DNA from 2 places in the Paraniabella yanshanensis genome. Region 2 is predicted to be linked to the other one. Evidence: riboswitches for the same ligand, from Rfam matches in the RefSeq annotation. Region 2 holds a riboswitch; the other holds the start of a gene.
The links. Region 2 has a riboswitch for S-adenosylmethionine ahead of U0035_RS06875 (O-acetylhomoserine aminocarboxypropyltransferase/cysteine synthase family protein). Riboswitches for the same ligand answer to the same signal wherever they lie in the genome.
Positions count from the first base shown of each region.

Region 1 (10,523 bases), 430 kb from region 2:
AATCAACCAGATCAATAGTGACGCAGCTGAATACGGTTTGGCCAACGTACGTATAGGACAATCTGCTCTGCATACTGAAAATGTGGATGGCAATGCCTTATCAACTGCAAAGGGCGGTTTAAAAGGACTGTCTAATAAGAGAATTGCCACCTATGCATTGGCTGCGTTTGGCTTTATGCTGATTGGACATATGATCTTTTCTTATTGGCCTTTCCAGGAAATCAGGATACATGCAGTTAACCTGTATAGTTCATTGGATCGGGCATTTTTGATTATGCTGGCCGCGGGCTTTGTTGCACAGCTGGTTGATGGTGCACTGGGTATGGGTTATGGCGTAGCCAGCACCACGATATTGTTATCTGCAGGAGTAAGTCCGGCCGCCATTAGCGGCAGTATACATACCGCAGAAATGTTCGCCAGTGGTGCATCAGGATATAGCCATTATAAGTTTGGTAACGTTAATAAGAAATTGTTCAAGACCTTGTTGTTACCGGGCGTTGTCGGCGCAATAGCCGGGGCTGTTTTATTGGTATATCTCGGAGAAAAGTTCAGTGATTGGGTGAGACCTATACTGGCAGTGTATACACTTTTCCTGGGAGTCAAAATATTGTCCAATGCGTTTAAGAAAAAAGTAGTAAGGAAAAAGTTTCGAAGATATGGCGCTTTAGCAGGAGCCGGAGGCTTTTTAGATTCCTTCGGGGGCGGGGGATGGGGGCCCTTGGTTACTACAACGCTCATTACAAAAGGACGTACGCCTAAATATGTGATCGGATCTGTAAGTCTCACTGAATTTTTTGTGACCTTGTCCAGCGCCTTTACCTTTTTCATTTTGTTGGGAGTGAGCCACTGGCAAACTATTGTTGGCCTTATTATCGGTGGTTTGATTGCAGCACCATTTGCAGCGAAACTGGCCGGAAGATTGCCTCGGAGAACGGCTTTCATTCTCTTGGGTGTACTGGTGATTGTGTGGAGTGCCAGGATCTTAATCAAACTGTTATAAAAAATACTGCAGTAAAGTTTTGGAATTTAAAAATCATAAGCTTTACTTTTGCAATAGTTCTTTTCAATCTCTTATCAAGAAAGGCAGAGGGTAATGGCCCAATGAAGCCTTGACAACCTCTTCACAGCATTGCTGTGAAAAAGGTGCCAAATCCATCTCCGGTATACCGGGGGCAGATAAGTCAGCGTTCAGCTTACAAATGTTATTTTTAGTAAAATAGTAAAGCTCATCCTGATTTACGGGGTGAGCTTTTTTGTTTTACAATAAGCCGCTACCGAATGTTTTTCCTGATAAGGTTTGATGATCATATAATTATTCATCTTAAAAAAACAAATCAGTCATGAGCAACAACGCAACACAAACCATTCACAGTATACCCGTAGATCCGCTTACAGGTTCAATTGCTGTTCCCATTTATCAAACTTCCACTTTTGTGCAGGAGGCTCCTGGTGTAAACCTCGGCTATGATTATTCACGAACGAATAACCCAACAAGAGCTACTTTGGAGAAGATCCTAGCAGGCCTTGAAGGCGGCCACACCGGCGCTGCTTTTGCCAGTGGGCTGGCTGCTATTGACGCCGTAGTAAAGCTGCTGCAAAGTGGTGATGAGATTGTAGCGGTAGATGATATTTACGGAGGGGCCTTCCGGCTTTTCACTCATGTATATGAGCAGTTCGGCATCAAAGTAAAATATGTGGATAGTACGAATACGAATAATGTTTTTGAAGCTATTACTCCTCAAACCAAGCTGATCTGGATTGAAACGCCTACCAATCCTACCCTGAAAATATCTGACATAGCTACCATTGCCAGGATCGCTAAAGCCAACAACTGCCTGCTTTGTGTTGATAATACTTTTGCTTCTCCGGCATTGCAACAACCTTTATTACTGGGCGCCGATATAGTAGTGCATTCTGCTACCAAATACCTGGGTGGGCATTGCGATTTAATAGCAGGAGTGGTAGTAACAAAAACAGAAGAACTGGGCGCTAAAATAAAGTTTATACAAAATGCCAGTGGCGCTGTATTAGGACCATTTGAATGCTGGCTGATCATAAGAGGAGTTGAAACATTACATCTCAGGGTTAAGCAGCATTGTATCAACGCGCTTGAGGTTGCCAGGTACCTGGAACAGCATCCGGCTGTAGAAAAAGTTTTTTACCCGGGACTGGAGCAGCATGCTAATTATGCTATAGCAAGGCAACAGGCGAGCGGTTTTGGGGGAGTGGTTTCATTCACTTTGAAAGAAGATACAGAAGACGCCGCTACAAAGTTTGTTACTGCTACAACATATTTCAGGTTGGCCGAAAGCCTGGGTGGAGTGAAAAGTCTTTTATGTCATCCTGCCGCTATGACGCATAAAAGTATTCCCGTAGAGAAACGAAGAGCAGCCGGAGTAAGCGATAGCCTGATCAGGCTGTCAGTGGGTTTGGAGGAAACCGGTGATCTGATCAATGACCTGGAGCAGGCCTTCGCACATTCGGTATCAGAACAGAAAAATACAAAATTTAACGGTCACTATCTGGGATAGTATAAAAACAAAAAGGGAAAAATAGTTATAAAATATTAGTCTACTTTTTTGGTAGACTAATATTTTCTTCTTATATTTGTTTTCTCATCTGATAATAAATGTTACTGTCTGCAACATATAGCTTTTATAACCGCAGGGAACGCATGTTGGCTTCCACACTTTGCGGCTGTTGTTGTTGCTAATTGATTTAACGGGTAGCATCACCCGGTTTTATTATTCTCTTCTTCTTCTTTAACACTTTAATGCTTTATTATTATGAGTAAGGCTACACAGCAGTTTCACTATTACGATGGAATAACTTCCCTGCACACACAACATTTAAAAACACATGGTATTTTGCATTTCAAACAGTTTGTTTCGGCACACACCGTGAAGCAATTACTATTTGAAGTAAAATCGGTTGAGACCTTTTTATTGAATAAAGGAGCAACTGCGGTTAACGGCATTCCCTTAAAATTTGGTTCAGACGTTAACGGCGCTCCGTTGATACAGCGCATCGCATTTGCGTCGCAATATAGTAAAGTGCTGAAGGAGTTTTTAAAAAGCCATAAGGTACAGCAGTTGGTAAACCTGTTAGCGCCATTCGATGGTCGTATTGGTGAGACCGAGAAAGATGGCCTGGTGGTAAATCATTATCTGAATACCGAGCACAGTGGTTTTACAAGGTTAGGTTGGCACACCGACAGCCCGCGCGATCTGTTTTTAGGTTCACGTATTAAACCGATGTTAAATGTAGGGTTGCATTTGGATGATTGCCCTCAAAGCAATGGCGGGTTAAGAGTATTGGCTGGCACCCATAGTAAGGGCTTGCTGACCTTATTCTTCAGGAAAAGATATTTTATCGATCATAAACCAGATGATAAAGAAGTGGGTCTTGATATTGAAGCGGGAGATCTGACGGTTCATGACGGGCGTCTCTGGCACCGCGTACAGCAGTCTCCTTTCATTGGAGCGCAAAGCCGCCGCCGCGTAATGTACATCCCGGTAGTAACCGGTGCTTACCAACCCAAGCATGAGTTGAGCGGCACTCCTTTCTATCACAAACTGGCGAAGCTGGCTTTAGCTAAACCCAAAAAGCAAGCTACACCTGCTTTTACGCCCGAATTAACACCCACCATATGATCCCCCTTTTACTATTTACTTTAATCAAAAGCTATATCAAGCGAAAAAATTAGAATTAATTATGTCGTATGTTTTAATAACCGGCGCTGCAAAAGGTATAGGCAATGCTATTGCAGTTGAACTGGCGAAACAGAAAAGAGGATTAATACTCATAGATATAGATGAACGGCAGTTGCTGGACGCTGCGCAGTACATCAGGGATAATTACTATGTAGATGTTGTTACGATTGTACAGGACCTGAGCACACCGGAAGCAGCCCAAACTATCTTTGATCGTACTCGTTGGTATCACAATTACCTGAACGTTATAGTCAATAACGCAGGCTATGGATTGAATGCCCCTTTTATCGAACTGAAGATAGACGATCAGCTCAACATTATTGATGTTAATATCAAAGCGCAGTTGAGAATAGCGCATGCGTTTATACCGGTGCTGAAAAGATTTTCCCAATCGTATCTGTTGAATGTAGGCAGCACTACCTGTTACCAGTCGGTACCTTATTTATCGGTATATGCAGCATCTAAAGCTTTTGTAGTGTCATTCACCAGGAGCCTCAGGTTTGAGTTAAAAGATACACCGGTTTCGGTAAGCTGCCTTATTCCCGGAGCCACAGATACAGCATTTGTAACCAGAGCGGGCATGGCGGCTCATACACTAAAAACAGCCGACCGGTTTAATATGACACCACAGGCAGTAGCTGCTATTGCTGTTAAGGGTTTGTTTAAGCGCAAGTCGGAGATCGTTCCGGGATTTTCGAATAAGGTTAATGCCTATATAACCCGGTTCGTACCTAAAATATGGATAGAGAAAGTCGCGGCAAATATATACAAGCCCAGGAAGGCTGAGGCATCTGTACATCAGGAAGTCGCTACGCAATACTGATCTTTCTTTTATAAAGCCGCGTGGCCGAGTGGTGTAGGCAAAGGTCTGCAAAACCTGTTACGGAGGTTCGAATCCTTCCGCGGCGTCTTTTTTATTGTTTCAGCATTTGGATAAACTCCGGTCAGTTATCCAAATGTTGATCTCTCTTTTTATAAGCTACTTCCAGAATTCATCCGGGAAATCGTCGGGAACTGGCTGGGCATGTAAATCCTCTATTCGCTTACCTAAACTAGCTAGCTTTTCCTGGTTAAAAGATTTTTCCAGGTGTGGAAATACCACTCTTTCTTCAAACCGGATATGATGTTCCAATAAGTCGGCAAATTGTGCTATCTCTTCAGTGATCGCAGTTGATTGAATCTTGCCGACCAGTGTTTGAAATTCTTCATGTTGGAGAACAGCCTGAGTACATAAGGGGTCATCTGTGGTATTAAACAATAATGATTCCTCTTCCTTGAAATGTTTTACAAGGTGCGTGTTCCAAAAATAAAGCAGGTAGGCTGCCATCCGTTCAGCTTTAATGCTTTTCCTGATGCCCTGTCTTAATTTCCAGCAACAAAGCAAACCTGTATGATGGTCTCGTGAAAGGGGAATTATACTGCTATGTCTTTGCATGTTACCTGATTTTAGGCCGTAAGGTATTCCTGGAATTTTAAAGGGGATATGATTCCAGTCATAATGCGATGCAGAATAGCCAGGTACTTTTGGTTAATCAAAATCACAAAATGAAAAAGAAAACTATAGCAATGTGTAGCCTGGTGTTGGCCTTGTTTATTGCTTCCTGTGGAGGCGATGGTAACCAATCAGCCCCTTCAACAGCGGCTCCGGAGCAGCAGGCAGGCACAACAGAATCAGCATCGTACGACCCTAAACGGGGGGAGGGTAAGTTTGACGAAACCAATGTAACGGTAGGCGCTTTGGATACCGCTAAAGCTGCAAATGGAAAAACTATTGCAGAAACCAAATGCTTTTCCTGTCACAAAGTTACAAACGAAAAATTGGTAGGCCCGGGTTGGAAGGGTGTAACAGAAAGAAGAACTCCCCATTGGATCATGAATTTTATTACAAATCCGGATCCGATGATCGATAAAGATCCCGAAGTGCAGGCACAGCTGGAGTTATGCCTGGTTCGCATGCCTAATCAAAACCTGGCAGAAGAAGAGGCAAGGGCAATTGTGGAATATATGCGTCAGAACGATGGGGCCAAATAACAGTTAGCGGACTCTCTGACGGCTCGTGTTCGCTTAAGAAACAACTGAAGAGATCATAATTAATTACAATTAACTAATAGTTTATGCTTTACAAAAAAGTATCGGTTGCGTTGTTGGCATTGGTTTCGCTATATGCCGCCTCCTGCAAACCAAAAGGAACCAGTAACGCGGTGAGTGGAGATGCCGCAGTCAAAACATACGTTGCTCCGGGTAAATACGACGAGTTCTATAATTTTGTGTCGGGTGGTTTTAGCGGGCAGTTAAGTGTGTACGGACTGCCCAGCGGACGACTGCTTCGTGTAATACCGGTTTTTTCCGTCGATCCTGAAAAGGGCTGGGGCTATAGCGAGGAAACAAAACCTATGTTGAATACTTCTCATGGTTTTGTACCCTGGGATGATTTACATCATGTGGAAATGTCAATGTCAGATGGGGTGGCAGATGGAAAGTGGGTATTCGTAAACGGCAATAATACTCCGAGACTGGCACGCATTGACCTGAAAACATTCCGTACCGCAGAGATAATCGAATTGCCTAATAGTGCGGGTAATCATAGTTCTCCCTTCGGAACCGAAAATTCAGAATACATAGTGGCCGGTACACGTTTCAGCGTTCCGGAAGATGGTAGCAATAGCGATGTGCCTATTGATACTTATAAAGACAATTTTAAAGGACATATCAGTTTCGTCAGCATTGACAAAACGAGCGGTGACATGAACCTGGCTTTTCAATTGAAAACACCGGGTATTAATTTCGACCTGGCGCGTGCTGGTAAAGGAAAATCAGCCGGATGGTTCTTCTTCAGTTGCTATAACTCTGAGCAGGCGAACACCTTACTGGAAGTAAATGCATCACAAAAAGATAAAGACTTTATAATGGCTGTTAACTGGAAGAAAGCCGAGGAGTATGTTAAGGCAGGCAAGGGTAAGAAGCAGCCGGTGAATTATGCGCATAATAAATATAATGAAGAGACACATACGGCAACCTCGGAAATGAAGAAAGAAGTGATCGTATTAGATATAACAGAGTTCCCGGATATCGTATATTTTATTCCCTGCCCTAAGTCGCCCCATGGTTGTGATGTTGATCCCAGCGGTGAATATATTGTAGGTAGTGGCAAGCTGGCGGCTTTACTACCGGTATTCAGCTATGATAAAATTCAGAAAGCGATTGCTGATAAATCTTTTGAACAGGAGGGATATGCAGGTATACCGGTTATTAAGTATGAATCGGCTTTATACGGAGAAGTAGAAAAACCCGGTTTGGGGCCCTTACATACTGAATTTGATGCGAATGGCAATGCATATACTTCTTTCTTTGTTTCGTCAGAAGTGGTAAAATGGAATATCAAAGAACTGAAAGTGCTGGATCGACAACCTACTTACTATTCTGTTGGACACCTGATGGTTCCCGGCGGAAATACTAAAAAGCCATTTGGTAAATATCTGGTTGCGTATAATAAAATAACTAAAGACCGCTACTTGCCAACCGGTCCTGAATTGTCTCAGAGCGCCCAGCTGTATGATATCAGTGGTGATAAGATGCAATTGATACTTGACTTTCCTACGATAGGCGAGCCTCACTATGCACAGGCTGTACCTGCTGAACTTATCAGGGATCAGCAACTGAAAATTTTTGATATCAATGCCAATAAACATCCTTTTGTTACTAAAGGGGAAAAAGAATCTAAAGTAACGAGAGATGGCAACAAGGTACATGTATATATTACCGCAGTGCGCTCCCATTTTGCACCAGACAATATTGAGGGCGTTCAATTAGGTGATGAGGTTTTCTTTCATGTAACTAACCTGGAGCAGGATTGGGATGTACCACATGGATTTGGTGTAAAAGGCGCCAACAACGCAGAGCTATTGGTCATGCCCGGGGAAACACTCACGTTGAAATGGGTGCCGGATCGTACAGGAATCTTCCCTATTTACTGTACAGACTTTTGTTCTGCCCTGCACCAGGAAATGTCGGGATATGTAAGGGTGTCTCCTAAGGGGAGTAATGTTCCGTTAAGTTTTAGTTTAGGTAAAGGTAAGGGTGCGCAATAGCTGTAGGCCAAAACCAGAAAAGCAGGCAGTGTGTGTAATAGCACACTGCTTTTTTTGCATAGGCGAATGTCCGCAGCAGCTTCAGAAACAATTTCTCACAGAAGTCACGGGCATGCACAGAAAAGTTAGTGTTTTATGTAGTTGTCAAAAAAGTCTGTGTTAATCGGAGTGATCTGCGAGAAACAATCCCTCACAGAAGTCACGGGCATGCACAGAAAAGTTAGTGTTTTATGTAGTTGTCAAAAAAGTCTGTGTTAATCGGAGTGATCTGCGAGAAACAATCTCTCACAGAAGTCGCGGACATGCACAGAATGGTAGGCTTCTTTATGGCATTGTGAAAAGTCTGTGCTATCGGAGTGATTTGTGAGAACAATCTCTCACAGAAGTCATGGACATGCGCAGAGTAGTTTTTTAATTTGCCGGCAATGATTGATCGTTAGTTGCTGATATAATGACAGAATGCTGTAACTTAGATAAAATACCTGTTATGAACATCAATGATATAACCTATGAAGTTCGGGGCGCTATTTTTTCGGTTTTTAGAGAATTAGGCCCGGGACTTTTTGAAACCGTATATGAAGCTGCATTGTCATACAAATTAATACAAAGGGGACTTCAAATGCGAACCCAGGTTAATATCCCGGCATATTATAAAGATGTCAAACTTGAAATCGGATTCCGGGCTGACATCATTGTAAATAGTTCCGTAATTATAGAAGTTAAATCTATTGAAACGTTGCACAGTGTGCATAAAAAGCAATTACTAACCTATTTGAGATTGTCAGGATTAAAAGTTGGTATCCTGGTAAATTTTAACGTGGATTCCTTGATAGATAAAGGGAGCATAGTCAGGATTATCAACTAAGTTACAGAATAGTTAGTGAGAAACGAACTCTCACAGAACCACGGACCTGCGTAGGCAGCAGTATCTGCGAAGTGAATTTTCCCGGTGGTGCATAGGTTAAAAGCTATAAAGTAGGTTAATAAAGATGTTCCTTCCCATTCTGGGTATCCTGTTCCAGTCTGCAAAAGTACTGTAATATTCATCCAATAAATTTTCAACACCTGCTTTAACAGTTATCTTCTGATTTTGCAAATTAAATTGGCGTGAGGCTGAAATATTAAACAGGGCGTAAGCTCTTGCCGCTGTTTCTCCGAACTCAGGGCTGTATTTTGTTTGCTTCAGGGCGCCCTCTGCACTTACTTCGGCAATGAATAACTGATGCTGGTATTGCAGGGTAGTGCCATAGCTGAAGGGCTGAATCAACGGCAGGTTAAGCCCTCCTGATCTTCCCCTTCTATAAGTAGCTTTACCCGACAACAGCAAGTGGTAAGGCAGCCGGTAACCTGCATCAATGCTGGTATTAATGATAGTGGCAGCAGGCAGTTGTTCGTATACTTTAATGCCATTGGCGCCAATAGTCATGGGCGAAAACTCCGGATTGGGCTTGCCTATAATATAGTCGAAGATATGGAAATAGCTGGCCTGTGCTTTAAAGTTAAACCTGGAACTTATGTGTGAAGATTCTGCATGCAGCTCTAGTGATTTTTCATTCTTCATGTCAGGTTTGCCGATGTAATCGAACTGGTCGAAGCTATTAAATAAGTAAAAACCATATCCTTCCGAAACAGAAGGCGCTCTTTCTCCGTATCCCGCCTCCAGGCTATACTGCCATCCCGAACGATGATACTGAAGTTCGGTTGAAAGATTTTTAAGCCATCGTGTTTTGCTTTGCTGCATTCCCGGGTAAAAGATGGCCAGGCTCTGCCGGCCGAAATCACTTTTTATGATATTATGATGCAGTCCGGTGCCCAGGGTTACTGCGGCGTTAAAATGATCAGTCAGGCTGATTTTATCTTCCGCAAAAAGACCGCTATACATAGTGTTTATGCCGGGCCAGGTTAACATAAACATATCCTTCTCAGCGGGGTTGTTGGCATACATGGTCATTTCCGCATAAGAGGTGTTGTAATGACCTGATAAATTAAGCCTCCAGCTATGATTGTGGGTAGCGCCGCTCAGTTTGGAGTAAAAACCTCTTGTTTTAGTGTAACCAGGCATATCCATGCGAATAGGCACAACGGGCCGTTTCGTGTCGTCCATAATATGGGTAACAGTATTGTAGTATAATTTTGTTGCCCAATGTTGAATAGTGCTTGTAAGGCCATGACGTTCATATTGTACCGATCCGATCAGGGCTTCCGCAAGCGACACATCCATGGGCAAAGCCGGATAGCCGACATCCGTAGCCTTGTCATAAATAAGTGAAGCGGTTAATTCCTCGTGCTCGTTGGGTTTCCAACCCGCGGTGCCCGAGATATTATATTTGGTGAATTGTGAGTATTGAATTTCTCCGCCGCCTCCTGCTTTATAATTATCAGCGTCTCTGTAAGTGAAATCTATATCTGAAAAGAAATGGCTGTTGGCATATTGTAAAGTGGTTCCCGTAATTTTTTGCATGTTTGATGTTTCCAAACCTGAGAAGACTAGCCCATTCAATCCTTTGTTGGTAAACCCCGATTGTCTTCTTACGAGATCTATGCTACCGGCTATCGTGGTCCCGTTTGCCGATCCCGACTGACCACTGTGGATATTGATTTTATTCAAATTAGTAATCTCCACATAGGAAGTCACCGGATCCATTTTATCGGTACAGGCACCGTAAATCCGCATGCCATCAATTGTTACAATAGATCGCTCGGTAGCCATTCCATTCAACAA
Region 1 covers NZ_CP139960.1:2,188,166-2,198,688, reverse strand. The annotation lists gene U0035_RS08860 (TSUP family transporter) at 1-1,000, shown strand, start outside; SAM riboswitch class I at 1,069-1,183, shown strand; gene U0035_RS08855 (trans-sulfuration enzyme family protein) at 1,341-2,531, shown strand; gene U0035_RS08850 (phytanoyl-CoA dioxygenase family protein) at 2,787-3,653, shown strand; gene U0035_RS08845 (SDR family NAD(P)-dependent oxidoreductase) at 3,715-4,536, shown strand; tRNA gene U0035_RS08840 (tRNA-Cys) at 4,551-4,622, shown strand; gene U0035_RS08835 (hemerythrin domain-containing protein) at 4,693-5,148, opposite strand; gene U0035_RS08830 (c-type cytochrome) at 5,259-5,744, shown strand; gene nosZ (Sec-dependent nitrous-oxide reductase) at 5,828-7,801, shown strand; gene U0035_RS08820 (GxxExxY protein) at 8,289-8,666, shown strand; gene U0035_RS08815 (TonB-dependent receptor) at 8,763-10,523, opposite strand, start outside.
Region 1: another riboswitch for S-adenosylmethionine. It lies ahead of U0035_RS08855 (trans-sulfuration enzyme family protein); the one in region 2 lies ahead of U0035_RS06875 (O-acetylhomoserine aminocarboxypropyltransferase/cysteine synthase family protein).

Region 2 (10,523 bases):
AAACAATGGCGCCATCGATCTTTAATCCCTTTTGATTACTCAACACGATATTCTTTCTACCGGGCAACGGTCTCTTAAAGCTTTCAAAAGTTTTGCGCCCCATTACAACCGGCATTCCCCAGGTAACATTTTTAAAATGCTTCATGTCATCCGGTAAACTCCATACCAGGCGGTTGTCTTTGCCGATTACATTGTTATTAGATGCTGCCACTACTAATGAAATAATCATAAGAATATAGAATTTTGAATGTAGAATGTAAAATGTATAACGTAAGATGCAAGGAGTATTATTTATTATTTGAATTCCTTTTAGCAGTCTCTCTGCTTGCAGTAAAGATAGCAACGAGTTCGTTACATTCCTTAAACGCCGGCAATAGAATATCGTTCACAATTACAGGTTTTTCTATAATTATTCTCAGATTAATCTTTGTTTCCCGCAACTCTTTCAAAAGTACTCCCATTTTATGTATGAAGTCAGCCTTTGACTCTGCAGCTTGTACCTCTCCATACAATAGAGCAGGTGCCGTTCCGCTTTTACATAATTGATGCGCTAAATTGCTCCCTGTTTTAGTAAATGGCAGGAGGTCGCACACATTAAGCATCATGATTGCAAACTAAACCAGCCTGCCCTCAAGATTATATACTCGTTCCATAACCGGATGTACTTCCGTTGACATTTCATATTTAACATTCTTCATTTCATTCATACTATACCGCAACAGGTGCCTTTATAGCAGGATGACTCTGATAATTTTCCAGTTTGAAATCATCATACTGAAAACCAAAAATATCCTTTACTTCAGGATTGATCTTCATCACAGGTAACGGGTAAGGTTCGCGACTCAATTGTAAATTTACCTGTTCGATATGATTATTGTAAATGTGGACGTCGCCAAAAGTATGTATAAAGTCTCCCGGCTCTAAGTCGCAAACCTGAGCTACCATCATAGTTAACAATGCGTAGGACGCAATATTGAACGGCACTCCCAGGAAAACATCAGCACTACGTTGATATAACTGGCAGCTCAACTTTCCGTCAGCCACATAAAACTGGAATAAGGTATGGCAGGGCATCAACGCCATCTCCGGCAATTCGCCTACATTCCATGCACTCACTATTAAGCGGCGACTATCAGGCGTCTTTTTGATCTGGCTGATCAGGTCGGCAATCTGGTCGATTACTTTTCCATCTTTTCCCTCCCAGCTGCGCCATTGTTTGCCATACACAGGCCCCAGCTCACCTTCTTCATTTGCCCATTCGTCCCAAATACGTACGCTATGCTCTTTCAAATAAGCGATATTGGTCTCGCCTTTTAAAAACCAAAGTAATTCATGTATAATACTTTTCAGGTGAACTCTTTTCGTTGTCACCAGCGGAAAGCCTTTTTGCAGGTCAAAACGCAGCTGGTATCCGAAAGTGCTGATCGTACCTGTGCCGGTACGATCCGTTTTCTGCGTACCGTTATCCAGGATATGGTGAAGTAAATTTAAATACTGTTGCATAGTGCAAGATAGTTAATAATCCCTTCCATAAAAATCCCGCCGGTGGTATGTGCGAAACGGGTTAATTTAAAAAAGGCCTGAAACTTGCATTATTCAGATGATTTACTTTTAGCGGTATATTAATTTGTTTTCCCTTTAAACAACATTGATTATCATTGCTGTTACAAGTTGTATACCTTTACCACAAGTCAGAAATCAATCATAATGAAAGCTCAGAATTATAAAAATCACATCAGATATTATCCTGCACATCATTTTGTGTTTTACCCGGTGGCGCTGATACTCTCCTTCGTGGCAGGATACAAGGCTATTAAGGCTGAAGGGGAACTTCAATCCATCTGGCTATTTATTTTGCTGCTATTGATACTCATTATCTGGGTTTCATTTATGTTGCGCCAGCATTACGCGCTGACCCTGCAAAACCGGCTGGTTCGCCTTGAACTGCGCCATAAATATTCGATGCTTACCGGAAAGGATTTTGAACCGATCGAATCAAAATTATCTTTCGGACAAATTGCTGCACTTCGTTTTGCCCCGGATGAAGAATTAGTGCCGCTGGTGATGAGGGCGGTTAAGGAAAACCTTTCACCTAAAACTATAAAGGAAAGTATTATTAACTGGAAAGCAGATGAAAGAAGGGTTTAAAGCTGCCTGCGTCGCTTCAGTTCTTTTTGAATCAAACCCAGCTCCCGACCGGTTTGTCCCTTAACCGAGGTATTTTCCTGTGCCCGGCGCATGAGATAAGGAATCACATCTTCAATAGGTCCGAAGGGAAGATACTTGCTCACGTTACAACCCGCTTTAGCCAGGTTAAAGGTAATGTTATCACTCATACCATATAGCTGACTAAAGCTTACATGAGGGTGGTTAAGAGGTATGTTTAATTGCCTGAGTTTATCCACTGCCAGCATATTACTATGTTCGTTGTGCGATGCCACGAGGAGACTTACTTTTTCTAAATTTTCTATACAAAGCGCTACACCCGCATCGAAATCGCGGTCACTGCTGGCTTTATCGGGCTGAATGGGAGACGGGTATCCCTTTTCTTCTGCACGTTTTCTTTCTTTTTCCATATAGGCGCCGCGTACCAGTTTCACACCCAAAATAAAACCTCGTTCCTTTCCGGCATCAATACAATCTTTTAAGAATTGTAGCCGGTCGTGCCGGTAATGTTGCACCGTGTTATAAATCACTACACGTTCCTTGTTAAAAGAATCCATCATTAACATCACCAATGCATCTACCGGATCCTGGATCCATGTTTCTTCTGCATCTACCAGCATTCCCACATTGCTCTCGGCAGCTTTCTCACAAACCCGCATCATTCTTAAACGAACCTGGTGCCATTCTTCGCGCTCTTCAATGCTTAATTCTTCCAAAGCGCCCAGGTATTTCTTAATAAGTGAGCCATGTTTGCGGTGCATAAGCTCATCTAATTTTTCCAACAAGGCAAATCGGGTGAGACCGGTAACCTTCACGCTCATAAAAGGTATATTGGGCTGTGTTGCTGCATAATCGATTACCTTTATAAACTCGGTAGCAGCCTGATCATATTCCGCATCGCCCCCTTCTCCACCTTCTACACCATAGTCAAGTATGACATCCACGTTATACCTACCCAAAGTCTGCGCTACGCCAGCTGTTTGCTGCAGTGTTTCGCCCCCGGCAAATTGTTTAAAGATCGTTCCACGTATTAATCCTTTAACAGGCAATTTGGCCCTGATAGCCCAGGGGGTGAGCCGCGTACCCAATTTTACCAGCATGGGATTACCCATCAAACCAAACAGGGTGCGGGCCTGCTTCAGCTCTTTGTCTGATTTATATTGAAAAGCAAATTCTGTATTATTAAAAGATATTCCGGGTACGCTCATGGCGGCAAAAATAGCATGAAGCATTTTATTTTAATGCAATTGTTTGCACAACCGTTTGAGCAAACGAGCTCCCAGCTTACTACTTAAGCACTCAGGTACCATTTCGCTGATGTACGGCTACAAGCCTGTATAAACGGCAATAAAAAATGCCATGCTTTGACACATGGCATATAAAACAAATAAAACAGATACGCTCTTTTATAATAGCCCTGCTAATTCCAGGCTCTTCTTTCTCAGTTTCCGCTCCTCAATGCTTTCCAGTATAGGATCCGGCTCAAGAATCAAAGAAGTGCCGTTTTCTTTCCACCAGGTGCTGTTCTTCAACTTTTGCAAGGCTATTACCCCCGACAAATACTTTCTATCTTCCTGTGCATGCCACTGCTCAATCCATTCAAAATCTTCAGTGGGAACGTTCTTAACATCACTGAAACTCACATAAACCTTCAAATAAATATCGTCGTTTAATTGATTAGGCTCATGATGGTACAACTTCTTATATTCATACTTATAACCATATCGCAGTGCGGACAGATCGCTCAAAACAGCAGAAGCTGTAGGGAAACTGCCGGCCCCTTTACCATAAAAAAACTGTTGGTCGGCAAAGCCACTTTCAATAACAACACCATTGTACTCATTCTTTACAAAGGATAACGGATTATCTGCCGTAACAAACTGGGGTAACACAAACGCACCCACCCCACCACCGGTCAGCTTTTTAGCCTGAGCTACCAAACGGATCTGTTGCCCGCGTGCTTTGGCTACCGCCGCGTCCGACTTGTGAATATTCTGAATTCCCGTGAATAAGATCTGGTCGGGTGTTGTAATAATACCATAAGCATGACAAAGGAAAATCGCCCATTTGTTCAAGGCATCAAATCCCTCCACATCAAGGGTAGGGTTGCTCTCGGCAAAGCCTAATTGTTGCGCTAACAATAAAGCTTCTTTGAAACCCAGATTTTCATCGAACATTTTAGTAAGAATGAAATTCGTGCTCCCGTTTACAATGGCACGTATGCTATGTAGTAAATCATTGTCGTAATATTCCTCCAGGTTACGGATAGCAGGTATAGAAGCACATGCCGAAGACTCATACAAAAAGGACTTTCCTGTTTTTTGTTGTAAATCCAGCAACTCCTGGAGATGCTCGGCAATCATCTTTTTACTGGAGCTCACCACCTCTTTTTTATTTTTCAAAGCGGTCTTTACGATTTCGAAAGCAGCAACAGAGTCATCAATCACTTCCACTATCACGTTAATCTCTTTATCTTCCAGCAGGTCATTTTTATCTGTAGTAAAAAGCTCATCCGGCGCATTTCGTTTCTTACCCGGATTTTTAATACATACTTTTTTAATAGAAGCACTTAAAGACGGGGTTTGCTTCAGTACTTTATATAATCCTTCCCCTACCACTCCAAAACCAAACATCCCAATCACCAATTGTCTATGTTTACTCATTATATTATAGTTGTAAAATTTTAATTATTCATTGCTCATTACCTGTTCTTTCTCCAGAAAATGGCTGATCGCCTCCGTGAGTTGTTCAAACTCCAATAAAAATCCGTCATGTCCATAGTCGGATAAAATCAATTTCACATGTGCTTCCGGGATATGACTGGCTATAAATTCCTGCTCATAGGGAGGAAACAGGATATCCCCCTCCATACTCAATGCCAGGGTTTTCGCTTGAATGCTGTTTAAAGCGGCTACCACGCTCCCCCTGCCTCTGCCCAAATTATGAGAGTCCATACTTTTGGTTAAGGCATAGTAACTAAAAGCATTAAATCTTGCCGAAAGTTTTGAACCCTGGTATCGCTGATAGCTTTCGCTCTTAAATCCTTCGATCAGCTCATCACTGGCTTCCGACTGGGTTTTATTATAAGCCAGATCGGTTCTATAAGACAGCAAAGCTATGCTCCGGGCTACTTCTAAACCCTTTCTACCGGCATCATCTGCCTCATTCTGCCAGCTGGCATCAGCTTCAATGGCCAATCTTTGTGAGGCATTGAAGGCTTTCCCCCAGGGTGAATGCACCGCATTGGTAGCTATCGGAAAAATGTATTCAAAAAGCTCAGGATCCTGCACGGCCCACTCCATCAGCTGTTGTCCTCCGGTACTTCCGCCTATTCCTACTTTGATCTTTGTAATTCCCAAACGGGCTTGCAACAGGCGGTAAGCATGTACCATGTCCCTTATCGTAAAAAAAGGAAATTGATGATAGTAAGCCGTCCCGGTTGAAGGATTAACATCGAGGGGACTGATGCTGCCGTAGCAGCTACCCGGCATATTTACGCAAATAATAAAGTGTTTGGCAGGGTCGAATACCCGTCCCTGCCCTATCATGTCAGGCCACCACTCATGCGGACAGCTATTAGCTGTTAACGCATGAAATATCCATACGATATTATCACCTTTCTTGCTTAACGTTCCATACGTAGTATAAGCCAGGTGCAGGTTCTGCAACACTGCTCCACTCTCCAGTACAAACAACCCGCTATACTTAAAAACCTCTTGCTTCATATTGATAAAAAACTGTCTCAACGCTATTGCCCTGAGACAGTTTTAATTTGTGTTATGCGAATACAGCAGCAAAAGCCTGCTCAAAATCCGCTTTTATATCATCTATATATTCTATACCGGCACTGATGCGTATCAGGTTATCCAATACACCCGCGCCTTTTCTTTCTTCATCGCTCAATTGCTCGTGCGTAGTAGAAGCCGGATGAATAGCCAGCGTTTTAGCATCACCCACATTAGCCAGGTGGCTTACCAACTTTAAACTATCAATAAACTTCTTGCCGTTCTCTATACCGCCTTTTATTCCAAACTGCAGTACGCCTCCAAAACCATTGGTCAGGTATTTTTTAGCCAACTCATGGTATTCGTTGCTTTCCAGGCCCGGATACCATACAAATTCTACCTGATCGTGTGCTTCCAACCACTTAGCCAGAGCCAATGCATTATCGACAGTGCGTTGCACCCGTAACGATAAGGTTTCAATTCCCTGTAATAGCAGGAAAGAATTAAAAGGACTCAGTGCCGGACCAAAATCTCTCAATCCTTCCACGCGCGCCCTGATAGCAAATGCAATGTTAGGCAGGCCGAGCGGATTACCTTCCCCAAAAACTTCCCAGAACTTCAGACCATGATATCCATCTGAAGGCTCCGTAAAATGTGGAAATTTACCGTTCCCCCAGTTGAAATTTCCCCCATCAATGATAACACCACCAATGCTTGTACCGTGGCCGCCTATCCACTTTGTGGCCGAATTCACTACAATATTAGCTCCATGCTCAATGGGTTTGAACAGGTAACCGCCGGCTCCAAATGTATTGTCAACAATCAATGGGATATCGAATTCCTTTGCTAATGCCACGAACTTTTCAAAATCCGGTATATTCAATTTGGGATTGCCAATGGTTTCCAGGTAAATAGCTTTGGTTTTATCGTCAATTCTGGTCCGGAAGCTGTCCACATTATCACCTTCTGCAAACCGCGCTTCAATACCCAATCTTTTAAAAGCAACCTTGAACTGGTTATAAGTACCACCGTATACAAAAGATGTGCTTACGAAATTGTCCCCTGCTTCAAGGATATTGGTAATGGCTAAAAATTGTGCGGCCTGTCCTGAAGCAGTCGCAACCGCAGCCACACCCCCTTCTAAGGCTGCCAGCCTTTGCTCAAATACATCCGTAGTGGGGTTCATGATACGGGTATAGATATTTCCAAACTCTCTTAATCCAAAGAGATTCGCCGCATGTTCGGCATTTTTGAACTGGTAAGAAGTAGTTTGATAAATGGGCAAAGCCCGGCTTCCGGTTGTGGGATCGGGTTGCTGACCGGCGTGTAATTGTAAAGTGTCGAAATGTAGTTTCTGGCTCATAAAAATGTTTATAAGAATGAAGAATAAAATGGAATAACCGCAAAAAATAGTATGGAAAGGCCTGAGCCTTAGAAGATATATTATGCCCGCAGGGGCATACAACGCATACAGCAACACATTGCAAAGGCAATGGTAGAAGAAGATCCTGTATGTGTTTGTTGAAACATCTCCTCTAAAATATTTCCATTTTTTGTTATTACAAAATAAAATTCATTTTGGCTTTCCATTCAGGTAATATACCCGGCAAGAAAAGCAATAAAAAAGCCCGCCAGATAAGCAGGCGGGCTTCACATATTAATGAGATGTTTGAATTTGAAACTACCGGCTTATCTTTCTCCGAATAAAATCCGGAGTTGGAATTGGCACCTTGTTCCATTAAACCGGGAACAGGTTGCCAAGGCTTCACAGGGCCATACCCTCTGCCTTTCTTGATAAGTATATAAAAGAACGAGGCGCAAATATAAAGCAGAAATATCAAATAAAAAACTGTTCTGTCAAAGAAACCAATTTAAAATATATAGCCTACTGAAAGGCCAAAACCAATATTTCTTAGCTTGTTAGTAGATGTAACACCTTTATTGTCGGGATAAATATTGGCTAAACCCAGCTGCGCATTAACCTGGAATGATAGTCGGTCATTAAACTCATATCCTTCCAATATCTGAACGCCATAATCCCATGTTTTACCATAAGCCCATTTTCCCTCTTTAAGGTCGGCTACATCGTCCAGAAATTGGAGGTTAGCGCTTTGATCGTTCCGTACCACAACTCCTTCTTCTATTTTTTTATCATAGTTCTGTCCTCTGCCACCAATGCCATAAGCGATATACGGCCCTGCTCCCAGTAAAAGGCGGCCTTTCCCAAGCCTGGGTGCATACAGGATGTTTACCGGCATTTCTATGTAATAGGGATTCATATAAGATTCAAAAGAAGCAGTCTCTCCAACATTTTTGATGCGATAGCCTTTGGTGCTAAACAAGACTGCAGGCTGTACATAAAAATTATTCGCAATCAGATAATCATAGGTTACACCTACATGAAAACCCGGATTCAGCTTGGGATCTCCATATAACTCATTGCCATTTCCATCCCTGGAGATCACATTATAGGCGTTAAAACCGGCCCGAACACCTAGCTGAGCCTTAGCGGAACCAAAGATTCCCAAAAAAGAAGTCAGCATCAGCACCAATAAAAACGGTCTTAATCTCATAAGCTTTAAATTTTAAGTTAACTGCAAATATAAACGATGTTGGCGTCTAAGACGCAGTAAGATTTAGATCCGCAACAGTGCTACAAAAAGTTAAAATTTAGCCTGTTAGCTATCCAAACAATAAAGCCTTCGGCTGTAACCGAAGGCTTCGAATATCCAGATATTATTGACTTAGAATTTGTATCCAACCGTTACTCCGAACGAAGTGTTGTTGATAGTCGCCGGGTTATCAGTATCAGGCAATTTCACCAGTCCCAAATTAGCATTCAGGTTTAAAGAAACTCCATTGCTAAGTTGATACCCTGCCAATAATTTTCCACCAGCATCGAATTTCTTAAAACCTGCCTGATCCCAATCTCTTTTTATCGTCAGATCACCGCCGGTTCCCTTAACTTGTCCAATGCCCAGCCCCACATATGGACCAACACCTAACAGGAGATGGCCATTACCTAATTCTGGCTGATATTGGAAAGTAATAGGCAATTGAAGATAATTCAATTGTACTTTCGCGTCAAAACCGTCTATTTTAGCACCATTCTGCACGTAGCTCAATCCAGGTTGAACAACAAAATCATCGGCAATACCTATATCATAGGTTACACCAGCCTGAAATCCTGTTTTTAATTTATATGCATCCGGAGCATCTTTCCCGGTAATATTGGAGAAATTAACTCCTGCATTCACACCAAAACGGCCTGCCTGCGCATTCGATTGTAACGCTGTTAAACTAAACGCTGTAAATAACAAACCTCCAAATAGTAATTTTTTGAGTTTCATCAGTATAATTTTTTATGTAATAAATGGTCTGATGGAGCTTCGCACAAAACGCTGCGAATATAGTTCCATAAGATACGGATTAAAAATGCGAACCGATTGATCAGGTAAACGGACAACAAGACCATTTACCTTAAAGTTTTCTGATTATTTTGTGCCTGCTTCTTTAGCGGCGTCAGATTTCATCTTGTCGTTTGCAGTGATCAGGAATTCCACACGACGGTTTTTAGAACGGCCGTCGGGTGTATCGTTTGAGTATTTAGGATTTCTCAAACCATACCCGATAGTGCTTAACCTTTGCAGGCCAATTCCTTTATCTGCCAGATAATTGGATACAACAGAGGCCCTTCTTTCAGATAAGGCCTGGTTGTACTTTTCTGTACCGGTATTATCGGTATGCCCCTGTATTTCCACATCTGTATCAGGATATTTATTCAAAATGGTGATCAGGTCGTCTAAGGTAGATTTGGATGCAGTAGTTAGTGCAGCCTGGTCAAAACCAAATAATACGGCACTGCTGAATTCTACCACGATGCCTTCTTCGACCCTTTCCACTTTCGCACCCGGTACCTCCTGCTTGATCTCTTCCGCCTGCTTATCCATTTTTTTTCCAATAATAGCTCCCGCAGTACCACCAACAGCGGCACCAATGATAGCTCCTAAAGCTGTGTTACCTGTAGCTTTACCAATTACCGCGCCTACGGCAGCACCACCACCAACACCAATGGCCGCACCTTTTTGAGTTCTGGTTGCACTTTCGCAACCTGCTAAAGTTAAACCTGCAAAAGCAGTGGCGAATAATGTTGTTTTAACAATTTTCATCGAATAAGTTTTTAAGATTTATAATATTAAAGCTGCAAAAATAAATGCTAACATCAAACATATATGCTTTTATTTTCACCTGACCCTAATCTTCTCATGTCCCTAACAGGCAGTTAACAAACTACGTGCCAGTGAATTTTGAATATAGACAAATGAACATATAAAAAGGTTGCCTTACGAGGCAACCTTTTACAAATTTTTATAGGACATTGTTTACTGCTGTGTGTTAACAGGCGCTGCAGCTACTTCTACAACTTTGGTCAACACATAATTGGTTCCCTTGGCAAGGGAAGTTTTTTTCTTATCTTTTTTCTCTGACTTTTTTGCATTTTCTTGCGTTGCATCAACTTCCTCAGCTGAAACCTCCATTGCAGTACTATCGTCCGCTGTCATTTCAGGGAATATAGCTGCAGGATTTTCTTCATCAAACTTAGCACCTACATTCACATATAATTTATGACTC
Region 2 covers NZ_CP139960.1:1,761,558-1,772,080, forward strand. The annotation lists gene U0035_RS06845 (dihydrofolate reductase) at 1-229, opposite strand, end outside; gene U0035_RS22925 (four helix bundle protein) at 288-605, opposite strand; gene U0035_RS06850 (thymidylate synthase) at 709-1,503, opposite strand; gene U0035_RS06855 (DUF6526 family protein) at 1,708-2,148, shown strand; gene U0035_RS06860 (proline dehydrogenase family protein) at 2,145-3,398, opposite strand; gene U0035_RS06865 (homoserine dehydrogenase) at 3,573-4,829, opposite strand; gene U0035_RS06870 (homoserine O-acetyltransferase family protein) at 4,854-5,891, opposite strand; gene U0035_RS06875 (O-acetylhomoserine aminocarboxypropyltransferase/cysteine synthase family protein) at 5,944-7,254, opposite strand; SAM riboswitch class I at 7,578-7,692, opposite strand; gene U0035_RS06880 (porin family protein) at 7,763-8,464, opposite strand; gene U0035_RS06885 (porin family protein) at 8,636-9,241, opposite strand; gene U0035_RS06890 (YiaD family glycine zipper/OmpA-like lipoprotein) at 9,386-10,060, opposite strand; gene U0035_RS06895 (hypothetical protein) at 10,274-10,523, opposite strand, start outside.